One region of the Brucella oryzae genome, then DNA from elsewhere that is predicted to be linked to it. Evidence: riboswitches for the same ligand, from Rfam matches in the RefSeq annotation. Region 1 holds a riboswitch; the other holds the start of a gene.

Region 1 (5,699 bases):
TATGGTCGATCTTATGCTCATGCAGGCATATGCCTTTTACGAGGTCGACCTGAATTTCATATCCGGTTGCAATGCCGCGAGCCAGATCGCTGCCGGAGAGGCCGCAATGTTGTGCTACCGCCAGAATGGCCGGAATATTGTCGCCGGGATGCGAATAGTCTGCCGCCAGAAACGTATCGTGAAAGTCGAGTTCACGGACCGCGACACCATTGGCCCACGCCGCCCATTCTGGCGAAACGCGCTTGTCACTTGAAAACCCGAACACCGTGGCCCCTCGCGCATAAGGATGGGCGATGGCCTGTGCGCGCGCGCTTGCAACCGGGTGCCGTGCCAGTGATGCCGCAGCAACAGACGCATTGTCTATAATGCGATTACCAATCATCTCGACGACATCATCGTCAAGCGGCACGTCGTCGGCGGCAACAGATGCGATTTTCCACGCGAGCTGATCTTCGCGGTCCAGATGTTCGGCAGATTTGTAGGTGCGGACGGTATGAGTATTCACGAACAGATTTCCTTTCCACAAGTCATGTTCAAACTCTTCTGCACATCGGTGGGGTGGGCAGCGCTATCGACCGCCACCATTCGAAATCGTCCCGTAATTACGGGAGCTGCATTTTCTGAGTTCTGATTTGTAATGGAGACGCCAACGGTTACAGACCTGCGGCTAGCATTCAGAATATTGGCGGTAATTTCGAGAATAGTGCCAACCGCGACGGGACTGTGAAATTTGACCTTCAACACTTCTGCCATGACAACAGGTTTGGCTGTGTAAATACTCGCTGTGGCAAAGGCCGCTCTGGTGAGGATTTCAAGCGCATTGCCCGCATACAGCGTGCCGTAATGGTTGGCACGATCAGGGAAGACCATTTCCAGAAAATTGTAATCTGAATTCAATGACGTTTCAGTTGGAACACTCATGGATAATTCTGGCCTTGCATCACAAACGTTAATTCGCAATATCCACTTATGGGAAAAGCGGTAAATGACTGAAAATGTGTAGTTTAGCGAAGTTAAATCGGTGAATTTGCAAAGTTTGCGAAGTCATCTGCAGTTGATTGGAGGAGCCATGAAGAAGCCATTTGTAGGGCTGCGTCTGAAACGACTGCGCGAGGAACGCCAACTGACCCAGCAAGCGTTGGCAAATGCACTTGGAATATCTCTGAGCTATCTCAACCAGATCGAGAACAATCAGCGACCCATTACTGTCCAGGTACTATTGCGCATGAATGCAGCTTTCGGGATCGATGTTCAGCTTTTCTCCGGGCAAGATGATGGACGCATGATCGGAGAGTTGAGACAGGTATTCTCAAACCCGCTGCTAGGCGAGACGGTCAGCAACAGTGAGATCAGGGAGATTGCCAGCAATATGCCAGCTGTGGGGCGCACTGTTCTCCAGCTTTACAAGCAGATGCGAAAGGCGATTGAGCAGTCGGAGGCGCTCGCTATGCGTCTGGGTGATCCAAGGCAATCGTCATTGGAGCCCTTTCCTTCCATGCCTTATGAGGAAGTCCGCGACTATTTTTATGCGAGAAGCAATCACATCGCCGAACTCGATCTCTGTGCAGAGAAACTGGCTGGAGAACTTGGCATGCAAATTGGGCGATTTGATCAAGCCCTCGTGGAACGCCTCCATAATCTGCATTCCGTCTCGGTAAAGTATGATCAGTCCTTTGATTATCAAAGCTCATTGAGGCGTTTTGATCCGGCGTCCCGAACTCTTACGCTGTCCAATACGCTTTCTCCCGGACAGTCTGCGTTTCAGATGGCGACGCAATTGTGCTTCCTTGAACAGGCCGGGTTGCTCGACACTCTGACGGGGAAGGCAGGGTTCTCCAGCTCAGAAGCCGTTGCTCTTGCCCGCATTGGCCTCGCCAATTATTTCGCTGGCGCGCTGATACTGCCTTATAGGGCCTTCCTGCAATCGGCCGAACAATTGCACTACGATATTGATCTGCTCGGCCAGCGATTTGGGGTGGGTTTTGAAACCATTTGCCATCGGCTGAGCACCTTGCAACGACCGGGTGCGAATGGAGTACCATTCTTCTTTGTTCGCGTTGACAGGGCAGGCAATATCTCCAAGCGGCAGTCTGCAACAGATTTCCATTTCTCCAGAATAGGCGGCAGTTGTCCTCTTTGGACAGTATACGATGCGTTTTCTTCGCCGGGCCGGATTTGCACCCAGATTGCTGAAATGCCGGATGGACGGGCTTATCTGTGGGTTGCAAGAACGGTCACACATCATCATGGCGGATATGGTGCGCCGGACAAGACTTTTGCCATTGGATTGGGATGCGATCTCAGGGATGCGGAGCGTCTGGTTTATTCAAAGGGCCTGGTTCTGAACGATCTGAGTGCGCGAACCATGATTGGTGTGGGTTGCAAGCTGTGCGAGCGCCGCGAATGCAGCCAACGCGCCTTCCCCCCGATAAGCCATGAAATGCAAATCAGCGATAATGTTGCAGCGATTTCACCCTATGCGGCGAGCTGACGTAAAGGGGCATTTCTGACCCCTTTTGCCACTCCTTGATAAAAACTGAAAAAGAGCCCGTTTATTCGATAAAAGGGGAATGCAATGGATCTGGCAGATTTATTGGAACTGATAGAGATTATGGAAAAACGCCGCGTATCCAGCCTCGTTTATTGACCTGATGCGAAAGGTTTCGTTCAATGAAAACCGGATGTTGATGGAGGAAAAGTTTCAGGTGTTTTTCAATGGAAGTTTTGTAATAGGGCGCTGCTTACAATCCGGTATTGAAGTCTCATTGGATGAGGAAATTTTTGCGCTGGATGTGTTCATTCCACGAAAGACGCCAGCTCGACGCAGTTTTCGTAGAGCAGTCAACATATTAAAGAGCAGTTTTCAAACCGATGATAGGAACGTATTCTTATTCCATCCCACCGATAGTGAGTTGGGGTTATTCCTTGACAAGCTCCGCAGGATTGATCGTCGGGTCAGCGCAATTATCAACGCTCCGCTATCCAGCCGTTCGGTTGAAAATTTTCTCAATATCTCTGCCGAAGAATGCCGACGCTGGACAAAATCTGGCAAACTTCCAGGCCCAACAAAGGTTGCATCATCGCGGACAAAGAAGTCTTTTACCGTAACACTTTACCCTCCCTCTCTAATTCAGAATCTGGTCGTCCATCCTCATATCATCGAGGATTGGCGTCGCGAGGAGTTGGCTGATCCCGGAGAAATGTTTGCAAGGCTTGAGGCGGACTGATTTCCAAGTCGAAATGGCGTTTGGGCAGGCCTGACGATTAACTGCGATTTGCTCAAACATTGCTTGACTGATCAGGGAACAAAAACCTAGTGATCATTTCACGGTTCCTGGCGATGAGAATTGCCGGGATTAAAAGGGAACACGGTGAGGACGACCCGAATGGGGCCAAATCCGTGGCTGCCCCCGCAACTGTAAGCGGAGACCGTTCATCCGAGTGACGCTTTGTTTTTCGAGCGTCATGCCACTGCGAAAGTGGGAAGGCAGATGAGCAGTGCAAACTCTGTGAGCCAGGATACCTGCCGTATCAAACCGTCCAACTTCACGAGCGGGGAAGCTCGGAAAGGATCATTATGATCGCTTGCTACATCCTCCCAAAAGCTGCTCCGCTCAATTCATTGGTGGCGATGCACTCACATCTCCGCGAAAGGAAAGACTGTGCGCTTTAAATCTCTCGTTCTTGCTTTGGCGACGGCCTCTTTGCTGGCAACCGCAGTAACACCTTCATTTGCCGACAAAACCCGATATCCACTGACGCTCAAGAATTGTGGGCATGACATCACATTCAAGCAGGCTCCTAACCGTGTGGTTTCGGTTGGTCAGAGCTCGACTGAAATACTCTATCTCCTTGGCGTTGCTGAAAAAATTGTCGGAACGGCGTTGTGGATCGGGCCAGTTCTTCCCGGATTTGAAGAGCTGGACAAGAAAGTTCCACGTCTTGCGGATAACGATCCAAGCTTCGAAAGCGTCGTCGCAACGAAACCGGATATGATCGCCAATCAGTTTGAATGGCAGATCGGGCCACAGGGTGTTGTGGGGACGTCAGAGCAATTCGCGGAACTGAATATTCCAGTCTACACATCGCCTGCTGATTGCATTGGTAAGGACAATTCCAGCGGCGGCGATGGCTTGCGCACGTCAAAATTCTCGATGGACATGATCTATCAGGAAGTCTCCGATCTCGCCAAAATCTTCGACGTGCAGGAAAAAGGTGACAAGCTCGTAGCCGAACTGAAGGAGCGCGAAGAAAAGGCCAGAAACAAGATTGCCGGATTAAAAGGCGAAGCGTCGGCGGTCTTCTGGTTTTCCAGTGCCGAATTGGATATCGATCCCTACGTTGCGGGTCAGAGCGGAGCCCCCGGTTACATCATGTCGACGCTTGGGGTGAAGAACATTATCGCCAGCGAAGAAGAATGGCCAACAGTTGGCTGGGAAACCATTGCAAAAGCCAATCCGACGATCATTGTTGCTGGAAAGATGGAACGCCGTCGGTTCCCGGCAGATGATGTTGCAGTCAAGCTCAAGTTTCTCGACACGGATCCGGTCACAAACCTGATGCCTGCTGTCAAGGAGAAGCGAATAGTGGAGATGGATGCTCAGGCAATGAACCCGACGATCCGCACGATTGAAGGGATCGAAGTCCTGGCAGATGCGCTTGAAAAGGCAGGCTTGTCAAAATGAGCGGGCTTTCGAAAGTAGGAATTGTCCGAGCGACGGCCCTGGCATCTCTCTTGGTTATGAGCAATCACTTGCCTGCCTATGCGGAAACCATTGAAGTCAAGATGCTCAATCGTGGGCAAAATGGTAGCATGGTGTTCGAACCAGAGTTTGTCAGCCTGAAACCAGGCGACATTATTCAGTTCAGGGTCGGCAACAAGAGCCATAACGCGGCATCCATTCCGGGAATGTCTCCGGAAGGCTATGCCGGGTTCAAAGGCAAGATTGACCAAGAAATTGCTGTGACCTTTGATGAGGCTGGCTTCTATGGCATCAAGTGTTCGCCCCACATTGGTATGGGAATGGTGATGATCGTAAAAGTAGGCGATGCAGCCGTTACTCCTGATTTTATCCAGGCGGATTTACCCCAACGGGCCAAGAAGCGTTTTCAGGAGATACTGGATCGGGCAGGCGAGAAACCGCAGTAGTCTTGAAACCACGAGATACCTCGTGTCGGTTTCCGGCACGAGGTCATTTTTGGAATTTAAGACTGCGCGGAAACCCTGTAATTTCCCAAATGAGGAGGCTCAAGGGTGAATTTTAGTTCGCTGCGTCGGTCAATGTGCGGCACTTTTATTGGATCTCTTTTGGGTGGGATTCAGATTTGCTTATCGAAATCGACACAAGTGTCGACACGAGATCCTGCCAGATAGGAAAAGCGTCCGAAATCCTTATATCCCAATGCTCTCCAGAAACGGAGCGTATTTGTCGCCTCTGCATCGGCATGCAAGTAACATTTATGGTATCCTAGCTCATACGCATCAGTTTCCAATGCCTTTACAATTTGTCGTCCAATTCCCCGACGGCGATATGAAGAATCGAGATAAACGCGTACGATCTGGCACACCTGTGCTTTATATTCATACCTCGTTTGTAGTCTGCTTTGGGTGGTTGGCTTGTAACTCAAATCATACAATCCACCTGCGGCTATAATCTTGCCCGTTTCCCCACAAGAAGCCCTATAGAACCTTCCCCTGT
Region 2 (5,699 bases), on a different contig from region 1:
AGAGGGCCGGGCTGTAGGCCGAACTGCTGGAAACCGGCGAGCATGATTGCAGCTGTCGCGGTGGTGGGCAGACCGAGCGTCAGAAGCGGGACGAGAGTTCCGGCGGCGGAAGCATTGTTGGCCGCCTCCGGCCCCGCAACGCCTTCGATAGCGCCTTTGCCGAATTCTTCCGGATGTTTCGAAAACTGCCGTTCCGCCGAATAGGAAAGGAAGCTCGACACATCCGCGCCGCCCGCCGGCATCGCTCCGATCGGAAAGCCGATGGCGGTGCCGCGCAGCCACGGCATCCACGAGCGCTTCCAGTCGTTCCTGGTCATCCAGACGGAACCCTTGACAGCGATGACTTCATCTTCTGGCCGAAGCTTCTTCGACACGACCGCAAGGGTTTCACCGATGGCGAACAGCGCCACTGCCAATGTGGTGACATTGATGCCATCGAGCAGGTTGGGCGTTCCCATGACAAGGCGTGCCTGTCCGGTCAGCTGATCAATGCCGATCAGGCCGAGCGCCAGTCCGATGAACAAGGATGTCAGGCCGCGTAATGTGGAATCGCCGAATGCAGCCGAGACCGTCATGAAGGCGAGAAGCATGAGCGCAAAATATTCGGACGGTCCGAAGGACAGGGCGAATTTCACGACCCATGGTGCGACGAAGGCAAGCGCCAGAGTGGCGATCAGGCCCGCAATGAACGAGCCGATGGCTGCTGTTGCAAGCGCTGGCCCGCCACGTCCGGCGCGTGCCATCTTGTTGCCCTCCAATGCGGTGACGATGGAGGCGCTTTCGCCCGGCGTATTCAGGAGGATCGATGTGGTCGAGCCGCCATACATGCCGCCGTAATAGATGCCCGCAAACATGATGAGGGAGCCGGAGGGGTCGAGCTTGTAGGTAACGGGCAGAAGGAGCGCGACGGTCAGCGCCGGGCCGATGCCAGGTAGCACACCAACGGCTGTGCCGAGCGTGACGCCGATTAACGCATACAGAAGATTCGATGGTTCAAGCGCCACCAGAAGCCCGTTGGCGAGAAGTGCGACAGTATCCATAATGGCATTTAGCCTTTAAAGCATTTCCAGCAAAAATGCGAAGCGGTTTTGCGTAGGATAATGCGACAAAACAAGGACTTAGGGCATTTCCAATGTTTCAGGGAATGCTCTAAACGAATTGTTCGAGCCAGCCGGACGGCAGCGATAGCTGCAGGCCGCGCGCAAAGATGAACCAGATCACGAAGGCGAAGACGATGCCGACGGGAACGCTGATCCAGAACTTGCGATAGCCGAAGCCACGGGCGGTTGCTGCGAAAAGCAGGCCGGTGGATAAGGAAAAGCCGACAGTCTTCATCGTCAGCATCTGGATGGCCAGACCGCCGATGATCCATGCCATCGGAGCAATTTCCTGATGCTCGCGCTCGGGAAAATCACCGCGAAGCGCCTCGAATACGGTCCATATGGCGAGGCCGAACAATCCGGCGGCAACGACATAAGGAACGGTTTTGGGCCCGACCGGCGAATAACTCGTCACGTCGTTGCCGTAGGTTGTCGACCATGCAATGGCAATGGCGACGGCTGCAAGAACGAGAGCGATGACAAGGGCGGCGAAATCTGGCGCCGCCCCTTCCGGGCGGCGCTTTTCCTGCGGTTCTGTTCCGGTCATTTGACGAGGCCGATTTCCTTGAGGATGGTCTCAGTCGCGGCGACGTCCTTGGCCAGCTGCTCCTTGAATGCCGGACCGGCGAGATAAGTATCCGCCCAGCCCTTGTCTTTCAGAGCCTTCTGCCAGGATTCGGACTTCACCATTTTCTCGATATCGGCATTGATGGCAGCTTCCTGTTCGGCAGTGATGCCGGGAGCCGCACCCACCATGCGCCAGTTCTGGATCGAAACATCTACGCCGCCTTCCTTGAAGGTCGGTGCGTCGATGCCTTCCACGCGCTCGTCGCTCGAAATGCCGATGATACGCAGCGTACCGGCCTTGATCTGGGCTTCGAATTCGCCGTAGCCGGAAATGCCAACAGTCACCTGATTGCCGAGAATGGCCGCCAGTGCTTCGCCGCCGCCGGAGAAAGCGATGTAGTTGACCTTTGTCGGGTCGACGCCTGCCGCCTTGGCAAAGAGGCCGGCGGTGATGTGGTCGGTGCCGCCCGCAGAACCGCCGCCCCACGAAACGGAGCCCGGATCAGCCTTCAGCTTTGCGGCAAGATCGCCAAGATTCTGGATGTCGGAAGATGCCGGTACGACGATGGCTTCATACTCGCCGGTGAGGCGTGCAATCGGCGTGATGGCATCGAGTGTCACCGGCGACTTGTTGGTCAAGATAGCGCCGACCATGACATAGCCGCCAACGATGAGCTGGCTCGGGTCGCCCTTGTTCTGGTTCACGAACTGCGCGAGGCCGATGGTGCCGCCAGCGCCCGGAACGTTGATGACCTGAACGCTGCCGGAAATCTTTTCGTCCTGAAGCGCGCTCTGCATTGTGCGCGCCGTCTGGTCCCAGCCGCCGCCAGGTGCTGCAGGCGCCAGCACTTTGTAGTCTTCTGCAGAAGCAGAGCCTGCCATCGCCAACGCCGCCACCGACGTCAGGGCCAGAATAAATCTACGCATATGTCCTCCCAGATAGAATGTATGCCGCCTTCCGGCGGACCTCCCCAAAGTCCCGCTCCTCTAGCGGGAGTTGTCTACATGGATATTGCCCAAAACAAATTCAATAGGCCAGCGTAAGCGACAATAGTTTGGCTGCAATTTAAGTAACTAGCTTTCGAAACAATTGAAAACTGCGCGCTGGAAATAGCCGTCGAGACCTGCTTGACGGTGACAACGGGCTAACGTAATAGTGTAACGACGGTTCCCCGACCGAGAGTGAAGGGGATTAATAGGGAACACGGTGAGGACGACCCGAAAAGGGGCCAAGACCGTGGCTGCCCCCGCAACTGTAAGCGGATTGCCGTTCATCCTCGTGACGTTCAAAGCGTCATGCCACTGTGCCGGAGAAGCGCGGGAAGGCAGATGAACAGCAGATATTCGTGAGCCAGGAGACCTGCCGTCTAGTGTTGTCCATTGTCACGGGCGGGGATGCCCGGAGCAGGAGCCGGTTATGACAGATTTCCGCGTCGCAGGACGCTTCCTCCCATCGTCATCGCATGATTTCGGTATGATCCCGGATATGCCTGTTCGTCTTCCGCGCCGGATTTTATCCGCCGCCTGACAGGGCGTCTTTCTCTCATCATTTCGGGGACTTTCATGAATATTCTCGGCAAGATGCCGTTTCGCGCCGCCTTTTGCGCGGCTGCATTTTTTCTCGCAGGCGGATTGGCCGCCCAGGCGGCGGAAACGCAATATCCGCTGACGCTGAAGAATTGCGGTCGGGAGGTAACCTTCAACCATGCACCCACCCGCGCCGTTGCAGTCGGACAAAGCAGCGCAGAAATTCTTTACAGCCTCGGCCTTGGCGACAAGGTTGTCGGCACGGCGGTGTGGTTCGGGCCTGTTCTCAAAGGCTTTGAAGAGGTAAATTCCAAGGTAAAGCGGCTCGCCGATAACGATCCGAGCTTCGAAAGCGTTCTGGCACAGAAGCCGGATATCGTGACGGCGGATTTCCAGTGGCATGTCGGCCCGGCGGGTATCGTGGCAAAGCCTGAACAGTTCGAGGAGCTGGGCATCCCGGCCTATACCTCGCCATCCGATTGCGTTGGCAAGGACAATTCCGGCGGCGGCGACGGCGTTCGTACAGCAGCGTTCAAGATGGGTATCGTCTATCAGGAAATCACCGAACTGGCGGAAATCTTCAATGTGCAGGACCGGGGCGAAAAACTCGTCGCCGATCTGAAGGCGCGCGAAGCGGCTGCGCGCGAAAAGGTTGGGTCTGCTGGCGGTAAGCTTTCCGCCGTTGTCTGGTTCTCCAGCACGCAGGTCGATGCCGATCCCTATGTTGCAGGCAAGTTCGGCGCGCCCGCCTATATTCTTTCGGTGCTTGGCATCAAGAATGTGATCGACAGCGAGGAAGAATGGCCGACGGTCGGATGGGAAACGATTGCAAAATCGAACCCTTCGATGATCGTGGCTGCGAAACTGGATCGCCGTCGCTATCCGGCTGACGACATTGCCGTCAAGCACCAGTTCCTCGAGAACGATCCGGTCACGAAGCTGATGCCTGCGGTCAAGGACAAGTATGTCTTCGACATGGATGCACAGTCGATGAGCACGTCGCTTCGCGTGATCGAAGGCATCGAAACGCTAGCTGCCGACATTGCCGCCTCGGGCCTGAACAAGTGACGGTTCGGGCGGCGACAACAGGCTTCAAACAGAAGGGAAGGGCACGCTCCGGCGTGTTCTTCCTGGCCTTTTCGCTTGTCCTGCTTCTTCTTGCCCTTTGGCTCGGAGCGGCGATAGGCGAAACGGCAATACCGCTTGATGTGGTCGCGAAGACCGTGGCCAATCGGGTGTGGAATGCCGGGTATCCGCTCGAACCCATCGATGAAGGGATCGTCTGGAGCTATCGCCTCAGCCGTGCGGTTATCGCGGCATGTTGTGGCGCGTCGCTCGCAATATCCGGTGTTATTCTGCAGTCGCTGCTTCGGAATTCGCTCGCTGATCCGTATATTCTGGGCATCTCCGCTGGTGCTTCGACAGGCGCTGTCGGCGTTGCTATTCTCGGCATAGGCGCTGGCGTGCTGACGCTTTCGCTGGGTGCGTTCATTGGCGCTATTGTTGCTTTCGGCCTCGTCTCCCTTCTGGCGTTGCGAGCGGGGCGCGGCAGCAGCGCGATCATCCTCGCAGGCATTGCGGGTTCACAGCTTTTCAATGCGCTAACGTCATTCATCGTCACAAAGGCTGCAAATGCCGAGCAGGCGCGCGGCATCATGTTCTGGCTTTTGGGTAATCTTTCCGGCGTGCGCTGGCCCGACGTCACACTTGCTCTGCCTGCCTGCCTGATTGGTCTGGCCATCTGCCTGTGGCATGCACGTGCGCTTGATGCCTTTACCTTCGGAACCGAATCCGCTGCTTCGCTCGGCATACCGGTGCGTCGCGTCTATGCGGTGCTGATTGGTGTCAGCGCCATGATGACGGCGGTCATGGTTTCCATCGTCGGCTCTGTCGGCTTTATCGGTCTCGTCATTCCCCATGCGGCGCGCATGGTGGTCGGGGTCAGACACGGCAGGCTGTTGCCTGCGGCAGCACTCATGGGCGCGATCTTCATGATCGTCGCCGATATTCTGTCGCGTATCATCATTCCGGGGCAGGTTCTGCCGATCGGTGTCATCACGGCCTTGTTCGGTGCACCGGCATTCGCCCTGTTGCTTGGACAAAGGAGGGCGTCGTCATGATTCTCTCAGCACGCGATGTCGGCTGGTCGGCAGGCAATGTCGAAATTTTGCGCAATGTTTCGCTGGACGTGGCGGAAGGTGAGTTTCTTGGCATCATCGGGCCGAACGGATCGGGAAAGACCAGTTTTCTCTCGCTGCTGTCCGGCGTTCGCAGGTGCCATGTCGGCGAAATCAGCCTGTGCGGCGCGCCCATCGACAGTTTCAGCCGCCGCGAGATAGCCCGGAAAATGGCACTGGTCGAGCAGCAGGCGGGTACGACAGAACGCATTACGGCACGTCAGGCCGTCGAACTCGGGCGGACACCCTATCTAGGTGCGTTGTCGCCGTGGTCAACGGAGGATGATGCCGTCGTTGACCAGGCGCTGGTCAATGTCGATATGGCTCA

Evidence for each region. Region 1 has a riboswitch for cobalamin ahead of JNC70_RS15995 (ABC transporter substrate-binding protein). Riboswitches for the same ligand answer to the same signal wherever they lie in the genome.
Region 2: another riboswitch for cobalamin. It lies ahead of JNC70_RS01585 (ABC transporter substrate-binding protein); the one in region 1 lies ahead of JNC70_RS15995 (ABC transporter substrate-binding protein).

What each region holds. Positions count from the first base shown of each region.
Region 1 is NZ_JBHEEO010000016.1:24,922-30,620, forward strand. Features, by position in the region: gene JNC70_RS15975 (MmgE/PrpD family protein) at 1-505, opposite strand, end outside; gene JNC70_RS15980 (acyl-CoA thioesterase) at 502-921, opposite strand; gene JNC70_RS15985 (short-chain fatty acyl-CoA regulator family protein) at 1,070-2,491, shown strand; gene JNC70_RS15990 (hypothetical protein) at 2,682-3,227, shown strand; cobalamin riboswitch at 3,312-3,545, shown strand; gene JNC70_RS15995 (ABC transporter substrate-binding protein) at 3,690-4,685, shown strand; gene JNC70_RS16000 (pseudoazurin) at 4,682-5,149, shown strand; gene JNC70_RS16005 (GNAT family N-acetyltransferase) at 5,320-5,699, opposite strand, start outside.
Region 2 is NZ_JBHEEO010000001.1:343,022-348,720, reverse strand. Features, by position in the region: gene JNC70_RS01600 (tripartite tricarboxylate transporter permease) at 1-1,040, opposite strand, end outside; gene JNC70_RS01595 (tripartite tricarboxylate transporter TctB family protein) at 1,150-1,647, opposite strand; gene JNC70_RS01590 (Bug family tripartite tricarboxylate transporter substrate binding protein) at 1,644-2,594, opposite strand; cobalamin riboswitch at 2,816-3,049, shown strand; gene JNC70_RS01585 (ABC transporter substrate-binding protein) at 3,231-4,262, shown strand; gene JNC70_RS01580 (FecCD family ABC transporter permease) at 4,259-5,314, shown strand; gene JNC70_RS01575 (ABC transporter ATP-binding protein) at 5,311-5,699, shown strand, end outside.